DNA from 4 places in the Nitratireductor aquibiodomus genome. Region 4 is predicted to be linked to each of the others. Evidence: riboswitches for the same ligand, from Rfam matches in the RefSeq annotation. Region 4 holds a riboswitch; each other region holds the start of a gene.
The links. Region 4 has a riboswitch for cobalamin ahead of BLW55_RS20160 (HupE/UreJ family protein). Riboswitches for the same ligand answer to the same signal wherever they lie in the genome.
Positions count from the first base shown of each region.

Region 1: it holds a riboswitch for cobalamin, as region 4 does, so the genes downstream of both, metE (5-methyltetrahydropteroyltriglutamate--homocysteine S-methyltransferase) here and BLW55_RS20160 (HupE/UreJ family protein) in region 4, are expected to answer to the same signal.
Region 2: it holds a riboswitch for cobalamin, as region 4 does, so the genes downstream of both, BLW55_RS08245 ((2Fe-2S) ferredoxin domain-containing protein) here and BLW55_RS20160 (HupE/UreJ family protein) in region 4, are expected to answer to the same signal.
Region 3: it holds a riboswitch for cobalamin, as region 4 does, so the genes downstream of both, BLW55_RS13190 (LLM class flavin-dependent oxidoreductase) here and BLW55_RS20160 (HupE/UreJ family protein) in region 4, are expected to answer to the same signal.

Region 1 is NZ_FNSL01000001.1:1,250,667-1,256,558, forward strand. It holds gene BLW55_RS20910 ((2Fe-2S) ferredoxin domain-containing protein) at 1-74, opposite strand, end outside; gene BLW55_RS20915 (CbiX/SirB N-terminal domain-containing protein) at 360-800, opposite strand; cobalamin riboswitch at 759-958, opposite strand; cobalamin riboswitch at 1,132-1,331, shown strand; gene metE (5-methyltetrahydropteroyltriglutamate--homocysteine S-methyltransferase) at 1,425-3,773, shown strand; gene BLW55_RS06035 (superoxide dismutase) at 3,851-4,465, opposite strand; gene BLW55_RS06040 (DUF2753 family protein) at 4,493-5,044, opposite strand; gene irrA (iron response transcriptional regulator IrrA) at 5,259-5,768, opposite strand; gene irrA (iron response transcriptional regulator IrrA) at 5,801-5,892, opposite strand, start outside.
Region 2 is NZ_FNSL01000001.1:1,738,673-1,744,564, reverse strand. It holds gene BLW55_RS08250 (ABC transporter substrate-binding protein) at 1-349, opposite strand, end outside; gene BLW55_RS08245 ((2Fe-2S) ferredoxin domain-containing protein) at 351-1,061, opposite strand; cobalamin riboswitch at 1,291-1,501, opposite strand; gene BLW55_RS21095 (ZinT/AdcA family metal-binding protein) at 1,768-3,600, opposite strand; gene aztC (zinc ABC transporter substrate-binding protein AztC) at 3,670-4,605, opposite strand; gene aztB (zinc ABC transporter permease AztB) at 4,622-5,500, opposite strand; gene aztA (zinc ABC transporter ATP-binding protein AztA) at 5,497-5,892, opposite strand, start outside.
Region 3 is NZ_FNSL01000001.1:2,760,600-2,766,491, forward strand. It holds gene BLW55_RS13185 (sialic acid TRAP transporter substrate-binding protein SiaP) at 1-198, opposite strand, end outside; cobalamin riboswitch at 1,131-1,326, shown strand; gene BLW55_RS13190 (LLM class flavin-dependent oxidoreductase) at 1,524-2,543, shown strand; gene BLW55_RS13195 (ABC transporter substrate-binding protein) at 2,597-3,529, shown strand; gene BLW55_RS13200 (FecCD family ABC transporter permease) at 3,551-4,720, shown strand; gene BLW55_RS13205 (ABC transporter ATP-binding protein) at 4,717-5,562, shown strand; gene BLW55_RS13210 (O-antigen ligase family protein) at 5,699-5,892, shown strand, end outside.
Region 4 is NZ_FNSL01000002.1:212,070-217,961, forward strand. It holds gene cobW (cobalamin biosynthesis protein CobW) at 1-849, opposite strand, end outside; cobalamin riboswitch at 1,025-1,227, opposite strand; cobalamin riboswitch at 1,289-1,488, shown strand; gene BLW55_RS20160 (HupE/UreJ family protein) at 1,524-2,144, shown strand; gene cobU (bifunctional adenosylcobinamide kinase/adenosylcobinamide-phosphate guanylyltransferase) at 2,160-2,678, shown strand; gene cobO (cob(I)yrinic acid a,c-diamide adenosyltransferase) at 2,680-3,294, shown strand; gene cbiB (adenosylcobinamide-phosphate synthase CbiB) at 3,334-4,299, opposite strand; gene cobD (threonine-phosphate decarboxylase CobD) at 4,292-5,338, shown strand; gene BLW55_RS20185 (tyrosine phosphatase family protein) at 5,338-5,844, shown strand; gene nhaC (Na+/H+ antiporter NhaC) at 5,871-5,892, opposite strand, start outside.

The sequences.
Region 1 (5,892 bases), on a different contig from region 4:
TAGGCGCCTTCGGGAAATACCTGAAGAACCGGCGCGAGATTGCAGGGGCCGAGACAGGTTGCTTTCGCGGTCATGGTGCCATCCCCCGTGTTGCGCAGGTTCAGTTCCTTCTGCCGGTTGCGCAAATGACACTACAGAACGTCCGCCCCGGCAGCGTTGCACGCCCCGCCCTCACACACCAGAACCCGTCTTTTCTGCGCCGGCACCAGAGAGCCTTCCCGTACCGGAGTTTCAGCGGGAGGAACGGCCGGCTCCTGAGCAATGTCGCCGATGAGACCGCCAAGAAGCCGTTCAAAATGTGCACTGCGAGCAATGTCGGATGCTATGCGGATGGGTGGCCAGCCGCCGGATGTTTCGGCTTACCAGCGCCGGAGCGATTTCGACAGCCAGTTCCGGAAGCTCGGCTCCATCGGAAGCAGGAGCGGGACAACCACGATCTCAGAATAATGTTCTGCCCGCAGTTCCAGAAGTGCGGACCGCAAGGACGGCGTCCCCTGTTCGGAGAAACAGTACTGAACCGCCGTCACACCTTCAAAACCTGCGGCCATTTCAGCGAGGCGCGCCATCTCGCCATGAGGTGCAGCAGCAAAAGCCGACTTTGCAAGAAGCAGGATCGCGCGGCTTCCCTGCCCTTCATTCAATAATGCATTCGTATCCACTGCCATTCCTCGAGCTGATGCGATCGGGAACGGCAGGGAGATCGCGCGTCGGAACCGGATATTCCGAAGCACGCGCTCCTGTGGCATATCCCGACCACGGAACTTCACACGATCAGGCAGGTCTCCTGGCTTGCGGCTCATCACAGCTTCACCCGTCTTCCCGGCATAACGCCAGTGACATGATCGGCAAAGCGGCTCGTCGCTCACAGTTGCGGGTCAGCTCCGGATTTGAACCGGATTCCCTCTTAGCCGCCGACCGAGACAGGTCTGCCGACGGAACCTTGACCGCTTCGAAAAGTATACGCAGACCCGCGCCTGTCAACCTTCTGCCGGCCGACCCGCGCGCGCACATGGACCAACTCCGGAACAGGATTTCCCGACAGCTAAAATAGAGAGGCACATCACCCCTCAGACAAGAGGTAAAGATATAAACATTTCTTTATATCATTCTTGACTTTCCGCCGCATTGCGAGGAATCTGGGCGCGTCGTGGTTCTCGAACCTGCCTTCAGGCGGATTCGGGCTAAGAGGGAAGCCGGTTCAAATCCGGCGCTGCCCCCGCAACTGTCAGCGGCGAGCCGAAATCCATTCAAGTCACTGGACAGACGTCCGGGAAGACGGATCAAGGCCGAGACCCGTGAGCCAGGAGACCTGCCATGACGAAACAACGTCAACGGGCGGGGTGTCCGGTGTTCGTCATGCGGCGGCCGTTCAGGCCGCGGTCTGCGTACGCCTCCCCCCTGCCCCAAACAGCATCGGGTGTGCCATGTCTGAACGTTCAATTCCTGTCTCCACGCTCGGCGTGCCGCGTATCGGCCGCCGCCGAGAACTGAAACTCGCCCTTGAAAGCCATTGGTCCGGCAAAAGCAGCGCAGAAACCCTTCTCCAGACTGCAAGGGAACTCAGGGCCGAGAACTGGAAGGAGCAGCGCGATCGTGGCGTTGCAATCATCCCTTCCAATGATTTCTCACTCTACGATCAGGTGCTGGACACCAGTGTGATGGTCGGCGCGGTTCCGGCAGACTATGGCTGGCAGGGTGGCCCGGTGCCGCTTGAAGTCTATTTCGCAATGGCGCGCGGCAGCCAGGGCTCCAGGGATGCGGGATGCGAGCACCCCGGGCACCCCGGCCACTCCGGCGGCCACAAAGCGCAGGAAATGACCAAATGGTTCGACACCAATTACCACTACATGGTGCCGGCATTCTCCGACGACCAGGTCTTCGCCCTCTCCTCCACCAAGCCGCTGGATGAGTTTCTCGAAGCAAAAGCGCTCGGCATCCATACCCGGCCCGTACTCCTTGGTCCGATCACCTTCCTCAAACTCGGCAAGTCCAGCGATGCAGGCTACGATCCGCTTGCGCTTCTGCCGCGCCTGCTGCCTGTTTATGAAGAACTGCTTCGCAAGCTGAAGGAGGCCGGAGCGGACTGGGTACAGATTGATGAGCCGGCCCTCGTCACCGACCTCATTCCCAACGAACAGGATGCCTATCGGCTTGCCTACCGGAAGCTTGCAGCCGCTGCCCCAGATCTCCGGATCATGCTTGCAACCTATTTCGGCGGGCTCGGCGGCAATCTGGAAACCGCGCTTTCCCTGCCTGTGGCCGGCCTTCACCTGGACCTCGTTCGCGCGCCGGAGCAACTCGACGCGGTGCTCGCCGCTGCGCGGCCGGATCTGGTTCTGTCGCTTGGCGTGATCAACGGCCGCAACATCTGGCGCGCTGATCTGGCTTCCCTCGCAGACAGGCTCGGGCCCGTCGTCAAGGCGCGCGGCGCAGCGATGGTCCAGCTCGCTCCGTCCTGCTCGCTGCTCCATATCCCCATCGATCTGGAACTGGAAACCACGCTCGACGCCGACCTGCGCTCCTGGCTTGCATTCGCCCTGCAGAAAATGGACGAACTTCATGTGCTCTCCGATGTTCTGTCCGGGAACGGAGCAGACGTTGCCGGTGCCCTGAAAGCAGCAGCCGATGCCGTCGCCGCGCGGCACGCCTCCCCCAAGGTCAGCGACCCTCTGGTTCAGGGCCGCATGGCGCGGATCAACGACGAGATGAAGACGCGCGGCGCCACGTTTGTCGAGCGCCAGAAGCTACAGGCTACCCGGCTCGGCCTGCCCGCCTTTCCGACCACCACGATCGGCTCCTTCCCGCAGACGCCAGAGGTTCGCAAGGCAAGAGCCGCACATGCACGCGGCGAGCTTAGCTTTGTCGACTACGACACGTTCCTGAAGAAGGAAACCGAAGCGACGATCCGCTGGCAGGAGGACGTCGGCCTCGATGTGCTGGTCCATGGCGAGTTCGAGCGCAACGACATGGTTCAGTATTTCGGCGAGCAGCTTTCCGGCTTCGCCTTCACCCAGCACGCCTGGGTGCAAAGCTATGGATCGCGCTATGTCAGACCGCCGGTTATCTACGGCGACGTATCCAGGCCCACTCCGATGACCGTTTCGTGGTGGCAGTATGCCCAGTCGCTGACGGACAGGCCGGTCAAGGGCATGCTGACTGGCCCTGTGACCATTCTCAACTGGTCTTTCGTGCGCGACGACATTCCGCGTAGCGAGACCTGCCGGCAGATCGCGCTTGCCATTCGCGACGAGGTCCGTGACCTTGAGGCAGCGGGTGCGCGCATTATCCAGATCGACGAAGCGGCCCTGCGCGAAGGCCTGCCGCTACGCCATGCGGACTGGAAGCACTATCTCGACTGGGCAGTGGAGAGCTTCCGCATTTCGGCCAGCGGGGTTTCGGATGAAACCCAGATTCACACCCATATGTGCTATTCGGAGTTCAACGACATAATCGACGCCATCGCCGCCATGGACGCGGATGTGATCTCCATCGAGACATCGCGCTCGAGGATGGAATTGCTCGATGCCTTCAAAACCTTCAAATATCCCAATGAGATCGGACCAGGCGTCTACGACATCCACTCGCCGCGCGTCCCCGAAATTGGTGAGATGACGGCGTTGCTTTCGCTGGCGCGCCAGCGCCTTGCCGGGGAGCAGATCTGGGTCAATCCGGACTGCGGCCTGAAGACCCGCAAATGGGACGAAGTGCGTCCCGCCCTGGTCAACATGGTTGCCGCCGCCCGCACGATGCGCACCGAAAACGCAAGCGCCTGACACCTGTAAACGCCGCCGGCTCTCAAGGCCGGCGGCGCACCGGACTTAGGGGAAGGCCATATCAACAGGTCCTGACCCTAAGCCCCGATGGCACTCTCATAGCGCTCGGCCACTATCTCCCAGTTGACGAGACCTTCCAGAAAAGCATCGACATATCTGGGACGCAGATTGCGGTAATCGATGTAGTAGGAGTGTTCCCAGACATCGCAGGTCAACAATGCCGACTTGCCTTCTGTCAGCGGCGTGTCGGCATTGCCCGTCTTGGCAATGGCGAGCTTCTCGCCATCAAAAACGAGCCATGCCCATCCGCTTCCGAACTGCGCAATGCAGGCCGCCTTGAACTCTTCCTTGAAACGGTCAACCGACCCGAAATCGGCAATCAGGTGCTTTTCGAGATTCCCCGGAACCGCGCCGCCGCCACCGGCCTTCATGCCAAGCCAGAAATGGCTGTGGTTCCAGTGCTGGCCAGCCTGATTGAACAGGCCGCTTTCGGCCGGCTTGTTGGCGCTCGTCAAAATGACCTCTTCAAGGCTCATGTGCCGATAGGTGCTGTCTGCCGTTAACGCGTTGAGCTTGTCGACATAGGCCTTGTGGTGCCTGCCGTGATGGAATTCGAGGGTCTCTGCGGACATGTAAGGCGCAAGCGCGTCCATTGCGTATGGAAGTTCTGGAAGCTGAAACAAAAGTTCGATCCCTTGTGCGGAGATCTGATCGTGGGATCACGAAAGCGGGCAGTGCGGGCAGTTGTCCCGCGCAAGTTCGGCATGTCGGGCAATGCGAAAAACGCTGAATGCGGCGTTGCGGACCGGCTCGACGATGCGATCAAGTTCCCCTGGCGGCGCATGGCGCTCGTTGAGGCGCACCGTCAATTCAGCCAGCGCGTTGCGCAGATTCCGGACGCATGAAATGCGCAGTTCGAGCGGCGAGGCCGGGTTCTGCGCCACCGCGAGAAGGCGCTCATAGGCGCGCCGGCAATAGGCCTCCGCTTCAGCGTTCTCACCAAGAGCCCGCGCCAGTTCGGCGAGATTGTGGCAGGAAACATTGTAGATAATCGGCGCCGGCCGCGCGTCGTGCTCCGCCGCGACCGCATCAAGCAAGCGTTCAGCCTCTGAGAGCGCCGCCTCATAGCATTTGCGCGCAGATGCGGTATCGCCTCCCCTGTAAAGAGCATTGGCTTCTTCGGTGAGGGTGCGCCAGCGCAGGTCGAAAGTCGGCCCGAGAGACGCTGGCGGCACCGTCCCGGAAGCCGGACCATTGATGTGTGGCCTCATGTCATGCGCCCTCACGGAATCTGCCGAACAGCAAGGCAATAAGCTCACGCGAAAACACCCCATCCGGAGCGAGCGGAACTGAAGAAAAATCAAGGACGGGCGGCCTGCCCCAGATGGTGTGCATGGGTTGTGTTCCTTTGACTATTGCTGAGAGTTCGAACCTGATTGCGGCGAGAAACTCCGTCCGGCCCGAAAAGAACGGCTCGCAATTGGGTCATCGGGGCATGTCACCGCCAGAGCCCGCGCGCCGGGCACACCCGCCGCTGCAGGCGTTGCGTGCTTTTTCAGGCTTTGACCTGCGAAGACGGATCACGACATCAACCCCGGCGATCTCGTAGCCAGCCGGAGCAGCCGGAAGCGCGCTGAAACAGACCGCGCCGGGTTCCACGTCCAGCACCCGGTCCTCAGCCTCCACGTAGAAATGGTGGTGATCGCCCGGATCCGTGTCGAAATGCATACGCTCGCCATTCATGCCGATCTTGCGGATCAGCCCGGCATCGGCAAACTGGTTGAGCGTATTGTAGACAGTGGCGAGCGATAAAGCGGTACTGTCGGCACGCGCATCCCGATGCAGGTCATCGGCGGTAACATGGCGATGTCGGCCGGTGGAAAACAGCAGGGCGGCAAGCGCGATACGCTGCCGCGTGGGACGTAACCCGCCCGCTTTCAGCATGTCCTGGAGCTCGTGACGCGCACTGCCCGTCCGCTCACGGGCCGCTCGCATCCTCTCCAAGGTTTCTTCCGGGATCTGAAGCATCAGGACGCCCCTTCCCCGGATCGAAATGACGGTCGGACCGGTTTTGCCGAACGCTCGCGTCTGACCCGCACGACGACATCCACACTCACAA
Region 2 (5,892 bases), on a different contig from region 4:
GATTGGCGAAGGTGTGGTCGAAACCCTTTTTCAGCGCGGTCGCCGTGACAGGCGAGCCATCGGAGAAGAAGCGGCCTGGCGCGAGCTTGACGGCCCAGCTTAAATCGCCCGTACGCTCGGCCGTTGCGGCCAGCTCGGGTACGAGATTGCCTTCGCTGTCGACCATGAAAAGTTTCTCACCGATGCCATGGCTGACCAACGCCCAGCTTGAAGAGCCCTTGGTTGGGTCAATCGCGGCGGCAATGAAGGTCGCGCCAGCCTGGATGGCCTCCTGCGCAACTGCCGGCAGGGCAAGCATGCTGGAAGAAGCGATCAGCGCGGCAAGCGCTGCGCGGGTAATGTGTCTCATGTCAGTCTCCTGTTGGATCGGAATGGGTATTGTCGCGCAGGCGCTGTTTGCGTCCCGTCGGGTGATAGGCGAACTCGTCGACGACGCGGTCACCGAGCAGATGCTCTTCGACGATGCGGTCGATCGCCGCCTCTGTAACGCCGCCGTAATACGTGCCCTCGGGAAACACCTGCACCACCGGGGCGAGCGCACAGGGGCCGAGGCACGTGGATTTCGCGGTCATCGTGCCGGAGCCCGACGCGCGCAGCTTGCGGCGCTGTTGCTCGTTGCGCAGATGTCCCCAGATCGCGTCCGCCCCGGCGGCGTTGCAGGCTCCGCCTTCGCAGACCAGGACGCGCCGCTTCTGTGCAGGCACCAAGGACGCCGCGGGTTTTTCTTTTTCAGGAACAATGTCGGGGGCCATGGCCGCGCCTTCGATCAAGGCGGCGAGCAAGGGTTCGAAATGCCGCTCCTGCGCAATATCGCGGGTGACGCGTATCGGTGGCCAGCCGCCGGCAGCCTCCGTCTGCCAGCGCTTTAGCGAGCGTGTCAGCCAGTTCATGAAGCCAGGCTCCATCGGCAGCACCAGCGGAACGATCAGAATGGATGTGAAACTGCGGTCACGAAGATCGAGAAGCGCCTCCCGCAGCGACGGTTGACCTTGTTCGGAAAAGCATGACGTGGCCTGCGCCACACCGGGAAGGCGCGCGGCCATGCGCGCCAGTCGCTGCATTTCAGCATACGGTGCGGCGGCAAATGCGGATTTTGCCACAAGAAGGACAGCCTGGCCTTTGAGGGAATGTCTGTCCCCCAGGTCGTATTGGCCTGTGTCCGCTGACGTTGAAGCCCGTTCCAATCAAAAACCCCCGTTGCGATGCAGACGGGGATCCGGAGACGTCGCGCGTGTTCAGTTCTTGCGAACCGGACACAGAGTGCGCGCTCCTGCGGCAATCCCCGGCCACGGAACTCTATGCGGTCAGGCAGGTCTCCTGGCTCGCGGGTCATCGCTGCTTTGCCTGTCTTCCCGGCTAAAACGCCAGTGACATCGATGGCAAAGCGGCTCTCCGCTCACAGTTGCGGGTCAGCTCCGGCATTCCCCGAAAGGTCACCGGATTCCCTCTTAGCTCCCTCCCGGCAATGCCGGCAGGGAGAACCTTGACGCGGCGAAAGTCTCGAATTGTGTTCCACTTGTCAATCGCGATTGAGCCGTTTTGCTCAGCCTCCACGATCAAGGCGCCAATGCCGTCAGTCGATTGTCGGGCGCACGATGTTTGTTGGTTGAAAAGCGTTGTCCCGCGCGCCGAGGAACCTGGTCACACCGGAAGGCGGTTCGAGGGTTTGGCTGTGTCGAGCATGGCAAGTCCCCTGACTTTGGGATGATCGAAAGGTTGCGCCCGGCTGGAAGCCGGGCGCGGGTTCATTGAAAGAAGCGTACCTAATCAGTGCGCGATCATCTCGTGAACGATCTCATCGGCCTTGAGAGAGGACGGATAGTAGGTCGGCCAGTTCGTCAGTTCTTCCAGAATGGCAGCACGATCGTCGCCCCAGTAGAGGTGATAGTGGTCGGTCACCTCGGGCGCGATCCTGTGATCGCTGAACTGGATGAACGCAGGCGCGTCGTCGTCGCCTTCCGTCTTCTTGAAGATGAAGCGGACGCCGCGATTGCCCTTCTCATAGGTCAGGATCTCGTAGCCGTCATAGGCGTAGTGGCCCTCAACTGGCTGGCCGTCGCGGTAGAAGGTGACGACGTCACCCTTGATCGTGATCCGCTCGACATCGGTCTTGTAGCCCGTGTCGTAATAGGCCTTCCACTCGTCGGCGGTCTTGTCTCCGTTTTCAGCCTTGTGCTCCCAGACCGGATCAAGCGTCCCGTCCTTCAGATGCGGATAGACCGACTGCCAGTCGCCTGCATAGTCCGAGAGGGGGCGGTCCTTGATCTGGCTGTCCTCGAAATAGCCCTTGTAGACCTTCTCGTCGCCGTGATCGTGAGCGTGGTCGTGCCCCTTGTCATGAGCGTGACCGCCATCATGGCTGTGGTCGTGGCCTTCCTCTCCCTCATGAACCTTGCCGCTGCCGCCTGCGACAGCGATGTTGTAAGGCATGCCCTCGACTTTGATGGTTCCGGCTTCCTGAAGCGTATCCTTGGCAATTCGCCGAACCAGACCGGCCTTCGGATCGCTCATGACGATCTCGTCGCCAGCCATGGCGATCCGCGGGCGAGGGTCATTCCAGTGGCCATCCATCGAGTAGGGCTCGGTCACCTTTTCGCTTTTGGCGACCTTGCCATCCAGAACGTCGACCTGATGCAGTGAGCCGTCTTCTGTCAGCACATAGCCGAAGCGTGCATTGGCGGGATCGAGCGCGAAATCGATGCGCCGGAACGGGAGCTCGATGTAGCGGAAGTGCGGTTCGTCGGCAGGGTCAACCACGACCAGGCCTTTGGCCCCGTAGTTTCCAAGGAAGACCTGCATGCTCTTTGCACCGAGCAGCGTTCCCGTCTTCCCACCGGCCGGCAGGTCGCTGGCGTAGTTCAGCATCTTGAAGGTGGGTGCATCGCTCCCGGCCGTGACGGTCAGGACGCCTTCATCGCATCCCGCCGCAAGGAATGCACCGGAGAATGCTTCACCATGGATTCCGGTGCAGGTGGCAACTTCGCCAACAGGCGTTCCGTCTTCCTTGACCGTTTGCATGCCAACCCGCTTGGGAGAAGCATCGCCTTCAACCGGCGCGTCCGAAGCGACCGTTGTGACCCAATGCTTGCCGATGGGTGCCGCAAAGCCGTGATGCGCGCGGGCTTGAGGCAAACGAGTGGATTCAAGTTCACCATCAGAAAGTTCGTGAGCGTCGACAATCTCGTTATACCCGCCGCGATCAAAATTGATCACCACCTTGCCGTCATGGTCGATGACGTGGAACGGGCGCGGACCGGTCAGGCTTGCTTCGACCGCCTTGGGGTCCTCAATGTCGATGTCGGAATGGTCGCCGTGCGCGTGCAGCGAGATGCCGCTGTCGATGAAGTTCACGACGTCGTTGTTGGACTGCACCGCTACAATAGCCGCGCCTTCGTCAACACTATAGAGCTTGACCTGGCCAGTGGTTTCGAACGACCAGCGCTTGTCCGGTTCACCGAGGTCAAACGCGGTGATCTTGCCGGCCTCATGGTCGCCAACGAAAACGCGATAGAGCGTGACGTCTTCCTCCGCGAAAGCCACGGGGCCGGTGAGCCCCACGGTAAGGGCAAGGGTGGATACACCCAGGATAAACCGTCTCATTCATCTCTCCTTTGGTACGGTATTACGTTACATATGAGGAGCAAATTCACCCCCCATCCTTGTGGGCATTCACTCGCCGTTGATGGCGGTCACAAGCGTCCCGACATTGTGACGCATCATGTCGAGATAATTGGCTGCCGGGCCACCTTCTGGCGAAAGGGCGTCGGAATAGAGCGTTCCACCGAGCGTCAATCCGGCTTCAGACGCAATCTGCTCGACCAGGCGTGCATCAGAGATGTTCTCGGCGAAAACAGCAGCGGCGCGCTTCTCTCTGATCTCGCGAATGAGTGCGGCGACATCTGCAGCCGAAGCTTCGGACTCGGTCGAGATGCCTTGGGGCGACAGGAACTGGATGCCATAATCGCGCTCGAAATAGCGGAACGCATTGTGCGCGACGACGGCGACGCGGCGATCCTCGGGAATATCTGCGATCGCCTTCTTAATGTCCGCGTCGAGTTCGATCAGTTGCTTCTGATAGGCCTCGGCGTTCGCACGATAAGTGTCGCAGCCTGCCGTATCGGCCTTGCAGAATGCTTCCGCGATGTTGCGCACATAGATCTGTGCGTTGGCAACCGACTGCCAGGCGTGCGGATCATTCGGGGTGGCATGGAAGATGGCTTTGCCATCGACATAGTGATAGTGCCCGCCCTCCGGATCATTCACGATGTTGGCGCCCTTGGTCAGCACGGCCGCCTCGGCGGTCGTGCCGCTCGCCTCGACCAATCGTTCCATGAAGCCCTCGAACAGGAGTCCATTGGTCAGGACAACATCCGCCCGTGCCAGCGCGATGGCGTCGGCCGGGCGGGGCTCATAGACATGGGCATCGCTGTCCGCGCCGACCAGGGTCCGCAGTTCGATCCTGTCACCCCCAACGACCCTGGCGAAATCGCCAATGATCGAGAAGGTCGCGACGACGCCTAGTTTCCCGTCCTCGGCAGAGGCGGCGGGAACGAGCGAAACCGAGGCAAGGCCGATGGCGCAGATAAGGGTTCTGAGAAATTTCAAGGTACGCTCCTGATTGTCAGGCGGTTCGATGGGCGGTGCGGGGAAGGCGAGACAGCAGCACGCCGCGTGGAGCCAGCAGCACCGATGCGACATAGACGGCTCCGGCTGACAGAATGATCGCCGGTCCGGAGGGCAATGATGCGTGGTAGGACAGGAGGAGGCCGGAAACGGAGGCCACAAGTCCGATGCTGATCGACACGAGACACATGGACTCGACACGGTTGACCCAGAACCGCGCTGCCGCCGAGGGAAGGATCATCAAGCCCACGGAAAGCAGCGTGCCTAGGGCCTGGAAACCGGCCACGAGATTCACGACAACGAGCCCGAGAAATACGAAATGCACTGGCGAACCGAGCTTTGAGACAGATCGCAAGAACAGTGCATCGAGGCATTCCGCAACGAGGACACGCCAGAATGCGAACAGCGCGACCAGTGTCAGGCCCGATGACAGCGCGATCAGAAGCAGCGCATCATTGTTGAGAGCGAGCACCGTCCCGAACAGCACGTGCATGAGATCAACACTTGAGCCGCGCAGCGAAACCATCAGAACGCCGAGCGACAGGGAGATCAGATAGAAGGCTGCCATCGACGCATCTTCCTTCTGGACCGTCAGGCGCGCGACCGCTCCGGCCGACAGAGCTACAACCATGCCCGCGATCAGCCCGCCGATGGTCATCGGCACGATCTGCAGGCCATAGAGCAGGAACCCGGCAGCCGCGCCTGGCAGAATGGCGTGCGCCATCGCATCGCCCGTCAGGCTCATGCGCCTCAGCATCAAAAACACGCCGACCGGGCAGGCGCTCAGCGAAAGCATGACAGCGCCCGCGAGCGCGCGCTGCATGAACACGAACTCGGTGAAGGGCGCGATCAACCAGTCGATGGGCGAACCGCTCATGCCGCCCCCCGTTTCCCGTCACGGGAATCGTGGCTGTGCTCATCATATCGATGATCGTGGTGGTGGCCCGACACGCACCACGGCGCATCCTCGTCCCATGCTTCATGAAACTGGCGTGCGCGCAGAAGATTCCGCGCAGACAGGGCTTCTTGCGCCTCTCCCCAGGCTACGGGGCGGCGGGCGAGCAGCAGGGCTTCGGGGAAATGCTGCCTTACCAGATCCAGGTCGTGGACAACGACCATCACGGTGCGTTCCTCGCCGTGCCAGCGTTTGATGAGTCTGATCAGATCGTTGACCGTCCGCGCGTCGATGGCGTTGAACGGTTCGTCAAGCAGGATGAGCTCAGCATCCTGCACCAGGACGCGCGCGAACAAGGCTCTCTGCAATTGTCC
Region 3 (5,892 bases), on a different contig from region 4:
GACCTCCATTTTGTAGCGGCCCCCGGTTGCTTCTTCGAGAAGCTCGGCCGCGCGAAGCGCCGCAGCATGGTAGGGCGTGGAAGCCTCGTAGACGTGACCGAACTTCAGGACGTCCTGGGCGAGGGTGGCTGTTGCACTGGCGGCGATGGCCACAGCGGCTCCGATGGAGAGCGCGCGAAGTCTGGATAGTTTCAACATGGTTCCTCCCAAAAGAAATGAGCAGCTTCTCCCGGTGTAGCTGCATCAGGCACCTGTTATTGCCCCGCTGTCTCCGTTTGAAGGAAGCGGAGCACTCCCGTCCTCCCTCCCCTCATTGCGGGGGAGAACCAGGGCGTTTACGGAGCCATGACAGCTCCGTTTTCGGCGATGCGAAGATCGACGAAATGCTCATGCAGATGATCGGCATGTACGAATACGCCGGCAGCCCTCCTTGCTGGACACGGCGGTAAAACTGATGATCGGCATGTGTTGAATATCATCACAAAGCCCCACACCTCCTGTGAGGCCACGATGGCGGGCAGTTTACTGTCGTCACCGGCATGGTGCGCCCGGCATGGTTTGAGCCGGCGATGCTCGTGATGGCGCTCCAAAGCGTCTGAAGTCGCCCGGTCAAAGCACCGACCGCCTCGACGCAGAGCCTGTGGTTGCAGGCTGAAAGCAGGTCAGGGCGCACGGAAGTCCGGCATTCTGCCCGCAGATTGTCGCTCGATCAGAGCTGCCCATTAAACGAGACGTGTCCACCCGACTGCACCCCCCGAGGTGAGCAGCCATCCAACCGGCGTGCTCAATGTTTATATATGAAGCATACATTCATTTATAAATCAAACACTAGATCGCCGTGCGTTCATCCGCACGCACAAAGGACGATCTAAATTCTTGATGGAGCATCGGAATAATCCGAAAACCGGATTCCACTTTTCGGTCCGATGCTTTAGTTCCACCATCGGTTGCTTTCCGCCGGGATATGCCAGGGCGATGCAGCGGAAGGCCTGGATTTTCGCCTATGGATGGCGGACTTCGGAGCGAACGCGGCCACAGGACTGGCAGGGCGTTCAGGCTCGCCCGGCCCAGCCGATGATTTTGTCATGGAACCGGGCTGCGGTGTGTTGCGCGGCGACCGCTTCGCCGCTAGGGTCGCTCCCGCATGCGGTTCCGCATCCTGCGGATGAAAAGGGAACCCGGTGCGATCTCCTGGCGGGATCAATTCCGGGGCTGCCCTCGCAACTGTAAGCGGCAAGTTCTTCCAATGCCACTGGCCAGAGCCGGGAAGGCGGAGCGAACGTCCGAGCCGCGAGCCAGGAGACCTGCCTCATGCATTGACCATGAACGCCGGACGAGGTGCGCCGGCAGGAGGATCAGAATGCATGCAGGCGCGGCTTTGCCGGCGACAAGACGATTTAACGGGCTCGATCGTCTTCGATATGTTATATCATTTCAAATGAGTCGTTTCCGCCTTTTTCCGTCGGTTGCTGCAGGTGGCCCGAATGCGCGTTGATCTGGCTGGATTCGCGCGGGAGGGGGCATTGGGCGATCACGCTGCACTCATGTACCTCGTCGAACGCGCTGATGCGCTTGGCTTTGGCGGCATCTGGTTCAACGAGTTTCACTTCGCCCGGGAAGCGCTGCCCTATCCGTCGACGCTGTTGCTCGGCGCGGAGATCCTGGCGCGTACGGAGCGGCTGCGCTTCGGCACGTCGATCCTCGTCCTGCCGCTCTATCACCCGCTCATGCTGGCCGAGCAGATCGCGCAGCTTGATTTTCAGAGCGGCGGCAGGGTCGATTTGGGCATCGGACGTGGCACGGAGCCCGCGACTTTCACCGCGCTGGAGATTTCGCGTGACGATGCGCACCGCCGCTTCTGCGAAGCGCTCAGGATCATGATCGAAGCGTGGACAAAGCCGCACTGCTCTGCCGATGCCGGACCCTGGAAATTCGCCAATGTCGCCGTCGGACCGCCTCCGGTTCAGAAACCGCATCCGCCCGTCTACGTGGCCGGCGTCTCAGAAGAAACCGTCGACATCGCCGCGCGAAACGGGTTTCCGCTGCTGCTCAGTCTCGAACCGAACGAGGCGCGGCAATTGCCCGTGTTTCACGCCGCACTTGAACGGCATGGCGCGTCGCGGGCATCGCTCACGGCCTCGTCGCTCTCTCGTTATGTGGTGATTGCTCCGACCCGGGCTGAAGCTGATGAGCGGGTCGACACGCTTCTCGATAGACTGAACACGCGCCGTGCCGAACGCGCGCTGGCACGCGGGATGACACCGCCAGAGCCGCGCAGCCGCGCTTTGATGATGGCTGATTTCACCATCGCGGGGACACCCGAGGAATGCCATGCGCAATTGCACGCGCTTTCGGCACGCACGGGTTCCAGCAGCATACGCTGCCTGTTCAGCGCCAATGGCTTGATCGCCAACGATGTGGCTCTCAGGGGCATGGAGCTCTTCGCTGCCGAGGTGCTCCCGGCTCTCGACAGGCAGGCCTCTTCTCCATCCCCATTCGAAAACGCCGGGAATGAGCCGGCTTTGCAAGGAGTGAATTCATGATGCGTTATGGCGGTCTCCGCGCTTTTGCGGTCGCGGGTCTATTGGCGGCTTCGATGCCTGCTTTCGCAGATGGAGCGGGCTTTCCCTATACGGATGAGAACTGCGGTGTCACCACCACCTATGACGCACCGCCGGCAAGGGCCGTTACGCTCAGCAACAACGCAACGGAGATGATGCTGGCGCTTGGGCTGGAAGACCGCATGGCGGGCACCTCCTATATGGCGAACCTCAAGATCAGCCCGCAATATGAAGAGGCGTATAACGAGGTTCCCGTGCTTTCGCCGCTTGTCGCCACGACCGAGCAGCTTATCGAGGTGGAGGCCGATTTTGTCTATGCCGGTTATCCTGACGGCTTCAGCGAAAGCCGCCACACGCGCGACCAGTTGCATGATCTGGGCATGAAGACGCGGCTCAACACCGAAGGCTGCAATCTCGGCAAATTCGGTTTCGATGAACTCTACGCTGAAATCCGCTCCGTATCTGCCATCTTTGGCGTGCGCGAGCGCGGCGAAGCACTGATCGCTGACATTGAAAAACGGCTCGCTGCAGTGGAAGAGGATCTCAAAGGCGCGGACGCCATACCGGTGTTCATCTTCAACGGCGGAGAGGCCGCCCCACGCGCCGTTCTTGGCAACACCATGCTGTCGCATGTGGTGTCGCGGGCCGGCGGCGAGAACATCTTTGGCGATGTTGCAAACCGCTATGGTCAGGTGTCCTGGGAGCAGATCGCCGAGCGTATGCCTGAATACGTCGTCGTCTATTACTCCGGCACCGCCGGCGGCCAGGTGGTCGGTGACCCTGCCGGTGAGCTGGGCCAGGGGCGGATCGAGATATTGAAGGCGAACCCGACCATCGGGGACGTGCCGGGCATTGTCGGTGAAAGATTTGTCACGATCGATTCCGTCTGGGGCCAGCCGGGGCCGAGCTCCATCGATGCGGTGGAGAAACTGGCCCGTGCTTTCCATCCCGAGCGGATGGGCGAATAGCAGGCGAGCGGGACTCACGGGATGCATGCTCCCGCCCCGAAGAGGGACGACCCAGACAGCCATGAAGCGCTGCTTGCCGTGCTCCAGTCAGCACCGCCTGCGCGAGGCGCGGCTCTTCGCCGTGTTGCTTTCGCCCGCGCGGCAAGCGGCGGGTCGCCAGGCTATGCGCTGGTCATTCTCCTGATGGTGGGGCTGCTCCTGGGTATGGCCATTGCGGGACTGATGTTCGGCTCGGTGCACATACCCGGTGGAACGGCGGTCGCCATTCTCGCCAATCTGGTGGCCGGCGACGGGCTGGTCGAGCCTGACTGGCGCGCGGTCTATGAGACCATTGTCGTCCAGACGCGCATGCCGCGTGTCGTGCTCGCCGCCCTTGTGGGCGCGAGCCTGGGGGTAACCGGCATGACGATCCAGTCCATCGTCCGCAATCCATTGGCCGGCCCGAGCATCCTCGGCGTTTCCTCCGGTGCGGCAACGGGCGCCGTGGTGGTGATGCGCTGGGGGCTTCTTGGTCTCGGCGTGTTCACGTTGCACATCTCGGCCTTTCTCGGCGGACTGGTAACACTCTTCGCAGTGTTCTGGGTTGCGCGGACGGGCGGGCACATGACACCGACGCGACTTGTGCTTGCCGGTGTGGCGATGAGCGCGATCCTGAGCGCGCTCACAAGCCTGATTGTGCTCACATCACCCGATCCGCAGCTCGCCTCACGGGTCCTGTTCTGGACACTGGGCGGCTTCGGCACCGCGCAGTGGAAGCTCATTCCCATTCCGCTCGTCGCCCTTGCGCTTGGGCTTGGCGTGATGCTGGTTCAGGCCCGTCGTCTGAACCTCCTGATGGCGGGAGACGAGAGCGCGGTGGCGCTCGGGCTCAACGTCCAGCGTTTCCGTCAGAGCATGTTTGTGCTGGCAGCCGCGCTCACCGGCATCACCGTGGCGGTGAGCGGCGTGATCGGATTTGTCGGTCTCATCATGCCGCACATCGTGCGGTTTCTCGTCGGAGCGGATCATCGTCGCGCACTGCCGGCGGTGGCGCTTCTCGGTGCGAGCTTCACCATTGGCGCCGATCTTGTCGCCCGCACAGTGATCGCGCCGCTAGAGCTGCCCGTCGGCATCGTCACGGCGCTCGTGGGCGGCCCGTTCTTCATCTGGCTTCTGCGGCGCGACGCGCGCGCATTTGGGGGTGCGCGATGAGTGTTCGGCCCGGTACGCTCGATCTGCGCTCGGTCACCGTGCGCACCGGCGCAAAGACGCTGGTCGACAATGTGTCGATCAGCGTTTCAGAAGGTGAGATGGTCGGCCTTCTTGGGCCGAACGGCGCAGGCAAATCGAGCCTGTTGCGAACCGTCTACCGCATAAACCGGCCGGCATCGGGCACGGTGCTTGTGAACGGTGAAGATGCGTGGCGGCAGCCCACTGAATGGGTGGCGCGCAATGTGGGTGCGGTGCTTCAGGATATGCCGGCGGAGTTTCCCCTGACGGTGCGTGATGTGGTCGCCATGGGCCGCTCGGCGCACAAGAAGCTTCTCGAGCCTGACACGTCACACGATCACACGCTGATTGCGGCCGCAATCGCGCTTCTTGGGCTGGAGCCGCTTCAGGGTCGCGCTTTTCGCACCCTTTCCGGTGGGGAACGGCAGCGCGTTCTCGTTGCGCGCGCGCTGGTGCAGCAGCCGCGTCTTCTGGTGCTTGATGAGCCGACGAACCACCTCGACATCCACCATCAGCTTCAGCTCCTGCGCTTCATGCGCGGCCTTGAAATCACGGTGGTGGCCGCACTTCACGACCTCAATCTCGCTGCCATGTTCTGCGACCGGCTTTGTGTGCTTGATCATGGCCGTCTGGTGGCTGTGGGAACCCCCGAAACGGTTCTGACGCCAGAGCTGCTCCGGCGTGTCTACCGTATCGATGCAACGATCGCCCGGCATCCTGAGACAGGAACCGTCTGGGTGATGCCATCGGCCGCGCCGCCCATTGGCCAGCCGGCGCGCGCAGCGGAGACCGCAGAACAGGCATCGGTCCACCGTTATAATTAACGCGGTCTTAAGCGAGGGGGCGCTTTATAAACTGAGAGCAACAGGTTTCGGCCCCAATGGTGAGCAATGCGGACTTTCCCGGATTTCACGGACGTAGCGCGCAGGCGCTGCCGCCTGGCCGGGTGTGCGTGATGCGATGAACAGCCTTGCCCAACAGCGCTGGTCGGGGCCGTCATTCGTTGCCCGCATGGCTGCTACCGGACAGCCCTCCACCGCCATTGCGGCGGCGCTGTTCACGGTTCTGATGATTTCCTTCCGCCCCTTTCAGCCTGCCGGACCACAGGTGACCGGCAGCGGCGGCGACATCGTCAACCAGCTCGGCTTCGGTGC
Region 4 (5,892 bases):
AACCTCGCCTGTCTCCACCACCGCATTGACCCGCTTTTCCAGATCTTCGGGGCGCAGGACCGGCGGCAGGTCGACAACGAATGTGTCGAAATCGTCGTGCTCATGATCGTGCGGGTCGTCGTGATGCGTCTTGCGGTTCTCGATGTCGTCTTCCACCGCGAGGCCGAGACCGAGCAGCAGCGCCGGGTCCACCTTGCCATGGGCGCTCGGCACGACCTGCACATTGCGCGACAGATGATCTTCGATGCGGGCGCGGGCGCGCTCATTGCCTTCCGCGTCCAGAAGATCGCTCTTGGACAATACGATGAGATCGGCGCAGGCCACCTGATCGTCGAACACTTCTTCCACGGGATCGTCATGATCGAGCGTTTCATCGGCGGCGCGCTGCGCGGCGAGTGCATCCATGTCGGAGGCGACCCGGCCATCGGCCAGCGCCGGCCCGTCCACCACCGCAATGACGCCATCGACGGTGACGCGATTCTTGATCGCTGGCCACTGGAAGGCCTGCACCAGCGGCTTGGGCAATGCCAGGCCCGAGGTCTCGATCAGGATGTGATCCACCTTCGGCTCGCGGGCGAGGATCTGGTCGAGCGCGGGCACGAAATCGTCGGCCACGGTGCAGCAGATGCAGCCATTGGCCAGTTCCAGCACGTTTTCCTCCGGGCAATTGTCGAGCCCGCAGTTTTTCAGCACCTCGCCATCGACGCCCGCATCGCCGAATTCGTTGACGATGATGGCAAGCCGCTTGCCGTTTGCCCCTTCCAGAATGTTGCGGATGAGCGTCGTCTTGCCGGCGCCGAGAAAGCCGGTCACGACGGTGCAGGGAACCCGGTCGAAACGCGTTGTCATGGTATATCCTTCAGGTGATGGAGTGTGGAGAACGATAAGACGCGGGTGAGGGGCACACGGGGCTTTCGCGGCCGCGTACCGGCAGAGACACCATGAATGATCGGGAGAAGGCGCGCAGCGGCGCTGTCGGCAGTCATAATGTACACTCCTTGCCCGGGACACCCGCCAGGCGGTCAGGATTTCACTTTCAGACGGCAGGTTTCCTGGCTCACGGGTCGCTGCGCTCTCCAGCCTTCCCAGGGCGTTGCCCCAGTGGCGTGTCAGGTGCGCTCTCCGCTTACAGTTGCGGGGACAGCTGCGGCATTGGGCAAGGCCCGCACCGCATTCCCTCTTAGCCTCCTCCCTTGAGGGAAGAGGACCGTCTATCGCGCATTTACGGCTCGCCCGACGGGTCTGTCAATGCGGGCAACAAAGCGATTGCGGGGCGTGGCGATTCTTGTATGCTCCGCCCGCTGTCGGTTCCGCTGAAGCGGACCAGAGGGAACATGGTGCGGCGCCAAAAGCGCCAAGGCCATGGCTGCCCCCGCAACTGTAAGCGGTGAGCATTTTCCTGATCGCCACTGAGGCTTTTTGTCTTGGGAAGGCTGGAAAACGCTGCGACCCGTGAGCCAGGAAACCTGCCGACAACCTGAAAGAAACACCGTATCCCTCGGGTGGAGGGGAAAGGACCGGACATGACCTCGCGTATCGCACGCATTTTTTCCGCATTCGTTTTTTCATCGCTCTTCGCAACTGGCGCCGAGGCCCATCATGCCATGGGTGGAGAAACGCCCACGACCCTTTACGAAGGGCTGGTATCAGGGCTCGCCCATCCCGTGATCGGGCTTGACCATCTCGCCTTCATCGTCGCTGCCGGCCTCATTGCCGCTGTCGCCGGCATGAGCCTTTTCGCGCCGCTTCTCTTCGTCGCCGGTTCGCTGATCGGCGTCGGTCTGCACCTGATGCTGCTCGATCTGCCGGCGGCTGAAATCATCATCGCGGCAAGCGTTCTTGCCGGCGGCTGGCTTCTGGCGCGCGGCCGGGCGGTGGAGAATCAAATACTCGTCTTCGCGCTGTTTCTGGTGGTCGGCGTGTTCCATGGCTATGCCTTCGGCGAGGCCATTGTCGGCAGCGAGGAGACGCCGCTCATCGCCTATCTCGCCGGCCTCGCCGCAATCCAGAGCGCCATCGCGCTCGGCGCATATTTTCTGGTCCAGTCGCGTGGCTGGGCCATTGAGGCCATGCAGCCCCGGCTTGCCGGTGCCGCCATCCTTGGCGTTGGCGTGACCTTCCTTGCCGGGCATCTTGTCGGCTGAGCCGGCAAAATAGCGATGCGATCCCTTCATTTCGTTCTGGGCGGCGCGCGCTCCGGCAAGAGCCGCCATGCCGAGAGGCTGATCGAGGCCGCACCGGCGCCCTGGCACTACATCGCCACGGCGCAGGCCTTCGATGACGAGATGCGCGAACGCATCGCCATGCACCGCGCGCGGCGCAAGGAGGCGGTGGCGGGGGCGTGGCAGACGCACGACGCCCCGCTCGACCTGCCGGGTGTGCTTGAGGAACTACCGGCCCGCGAAACGGTTCTGGTCGATTGCCTCACCCTGTGGCTCAGCAACCTCATGCTGAACGACCATGATCCAAAGCCTGCCGCCGAGAGACTGCTTGCAGCCCTTGCCGCGAGAGAGGGAACCACGGTTCTCGTTTCGAATGAGGTCGGCTTCGGCATCGTGCCCGAAACGCCGCTCGGCCGCCACTTCCGCGACGAGGCGGGAATTTTGAACCAGAAGGTCGCTGCCACAGCGGACAACGTCACGCTGGTGGTGGCCGGCTTGCCCATGAAAGTGAAGTGACATGCGAGAGATCGACGCAAACGAAGCCGAGCGCCACAAGGCCAAGATGGCCAAACGCAAGGCGGTTCAGGATGCCGAAGTGCGCGACAAGACGGTCGAGAAAGGGCTTCTGATCGTCAACACCGGGCCGGGCAAGGGCAAATCCACCGCAGCCTTCGGTCTTGCGCTGCGCATGCTCGGCCATGGCCGCCGCGTGGGTGTCGTGCAGTTCATCAAGGGCGCCTGGCACTGCGGCGAGAAGGATGCCTTCGCAGCCTTCGGCGATCAGGTCTCATGGCACACGATGGGCGAGGGCTTCACCTGGGAGACGCAGGATCTGGCGCGTGACATCGCCGCCGCCGAGCGCGCGTGGGGAAAGGCCGAGGAACTGATGGCCGACCCGAGCATCGGTCTTGTCGTTCTCGATGAGCTGAACATCGCCCTGCGCTACGACTATCTCGATCTTGAACGCGTGGTGACCGCACTGACCGGGCGGCGCGACGACCTGCATGTGGTCGTGACCGGCCGCAACGCAAAACCGTTATTGACCGAGGCCGCCGATCTCGTCACTGAAATGGGGCAGGTGAAGCATCATTTCGCCGCTGGCGTGAAAGCGCAGAAGGGTGTGGAGTTTTAGGACGCCCTGCTTCGAGGTGGTGCGTGGTTCGACAAGAGATCAAACCAGTTGCCAAAGCCCCGCCGCCACCGCCACAAGCCCGATCAACAGCCCGTCTGCAATCCGGTAGAGCGTGAGCGCGCGGCGGATGTCGTGGGCATTGGCCGCCCGGCGGCCGCCATCTCCCATCACGGCGTCGTCCACCACCTCGCCGCCATAGCGGCGCGGGCCGGCAAGGGCGAGGCCGAGCGCGCCTGCCATGGCCGCTTCCGGCCAGCCCGCATTGGGCGAGCGATGATGGCGCGCATCGTGCCGCACCGCGCGCCATGCCGCTCCAGCCGAGGCGTCGCGCATGAAGAACGCTGCAGCAATGAAGAGAAACGCCGTCAGGCGCGACGCGGGCAGGTTGATCAGATCGTCGAAACGCGCCGCCGCCCAGCCGAAATGAAGGTGCCGCGCGGTCTTGTGGCCGATCATGGAATCACCCGTATTCGCGGCCTTGTAGAGCGCGCCGCCCGCCAGCCCGCCGACCGCCAGCCAGAACACGGGCGCGACCACGCCGTCGGAGCAATTTTCGGCAAGGCTCTCGATGGCCGCGCGCGAAACGCCGGCCTCATCGAGGCTTTCGGGATCGCGGCCAACGATCTGCGAAACCGCTCTTCGGCCTTCCGGGAGGCCGCCGACGTCGAGCCCGTCCGCCACCGCTTTCACATGGGTGGCGAGGCTACGCTGGGCGATCAGCGAACTGCCGGCAAGCGCGGCGACCAGCAGACCGGCCCAGCCGGAAAGAGCCGTCTGGATCAACCAGCCCGCCAGACCTGCAAGCATCAGAATGACGGCCAGCGAGAGCGCGCCATTCAGGCGGCGCGCACCCGGCGAAAGGGTTTCGACATTGCATCGCGCGTCCGCCAGCGCGATAAGACGGCCAATCCAGGTGACGGGATGACCGATCAGGCGAAAGAGCCGCTGCGGATAACCGATGGCGAGCTCGACCAGCATGGATGAAAGGGTGATCAGAATGGACATCAGGCCTCGACTGGCTGACCGGGCGACGGACAGGGTGACCGATCACGGCGGCAGTCTCGTACAGGCTTCGGCGCTCTTTCCGGATGCGCCTATGCCCTTTCTCGACCTGTCCACCGGCATCAACCCGAACCCCTATCCTTTTTCGCCCCTGCCTGCCAGCGCCGTCGAGCGCCTGCCCGAAGAGGTTGACATCGCCGCCCTGACGGAGCAAGCCGCCGCCTATTATGGCGCACCGTCTGCCGCCCATGTCATCGCCGCGCCGGGAACCCAGCTTCTCCTGCCGCTGGTCGCCTCGCTTCTGGAGCCCGGCCCAGCCCGCATTCTCGGTCCCACCTATGCCGAACACGCGCGCGCCGCCGCACTCGCCGGGCATACGGTCGAAGAGGTGGAGCGTTTCGATGCGCTTCATGGCGCGCGGCTTGCCGTGGTGGTCAATCCAAACAATCCCGACGGGCGGCTGATCGGCCGCAGCGAATTGCTCCATCTTGCGGAAAATCTGCGCCGCAATGGCGGTATTCTGGTGGTCGATGAGGCCTTCATGGATGTCGGCCCGCAGGCCGAGAGCCTCGCCGGCGATGTGGAAGCCGGCAACATCGTGGTGCTTCGCTCGTTCGGGAAGTTCTTCGGTCTCGCTGGCCTGCGTCTGGGGTTCGCACTTGCTTCGGAAGAGCTTGCGCAGAAACTTTCCGCATGGCTGGGCCCATGGGCAGTTGCAGGGCCGGCGCTTCATGCCGGGCTTGAGGCATTCGCGGACCGCGACTGGCAGAGCGCCATGCGGCGTGATCTCATCAAGGCGCGCATAAGGCTCGATGCCCTTTTCGACGACGCAGGACTGAAGATCGACGCCGGCACCGATCTCTTCCGCTTCCTGCGCCATCCCCACGCGTCAGAGCTCTTCGATTATCTGGGCCGCAACGGCATTCTCGTGCGGCGTTTCGCGGAGCGTTCCGATTGCCTGCGCATCGGCCTGCCGGGAGACAATCAGGCTTTCGAGCGCGTTCGTATGGTGCTGGAAAGCTGGCCCGGGAGCAGCCGGTGATGCTCTATGTCTGCCCCGCTTCGCATCTGGAACGCATGCTGAAAGCGACCGGCGCGCGGCACATGATCTCTTTGACATCGAGCGGTGAACCGCCCGCTCTTGACCAGATCGATACGGTTCCGAAACGTCTCCATCTGGCCATGCACGACATCACGGACCAGCGCCCGGGGCTGATCGCGCCGGCCTTGGATCAGGTCGAGCAATTGCTCGATTTCGCCCGCGACTGGGACTGGCGCTCGCCGATGGTCGTGCATTGCCATGCGGGCATCAGCCGCTCCACGGCCGCCGCCTATGTCATCGCCAATGCCTTCGTGCGCGAGATGGACGAGTTCGCCCTGGCGCGGATGCTGCGCGAGCGCGCCCCGAGCGCCACGCCCAATCGGCGCATCGTCGCGCTGGGCGACCGGCTGCTTGAGCGCGAAGGCCGGATGATCCGCGCGATCCATGAGATTGGCCGTGGTGCGGAAGCCTTTGCGGGCGAGCCATTCCACTACCCCGCCCGCTGAATGCGAAACAGGGCCCATTACGGAGCCTATTCTGCCGGCGTCCTGTTC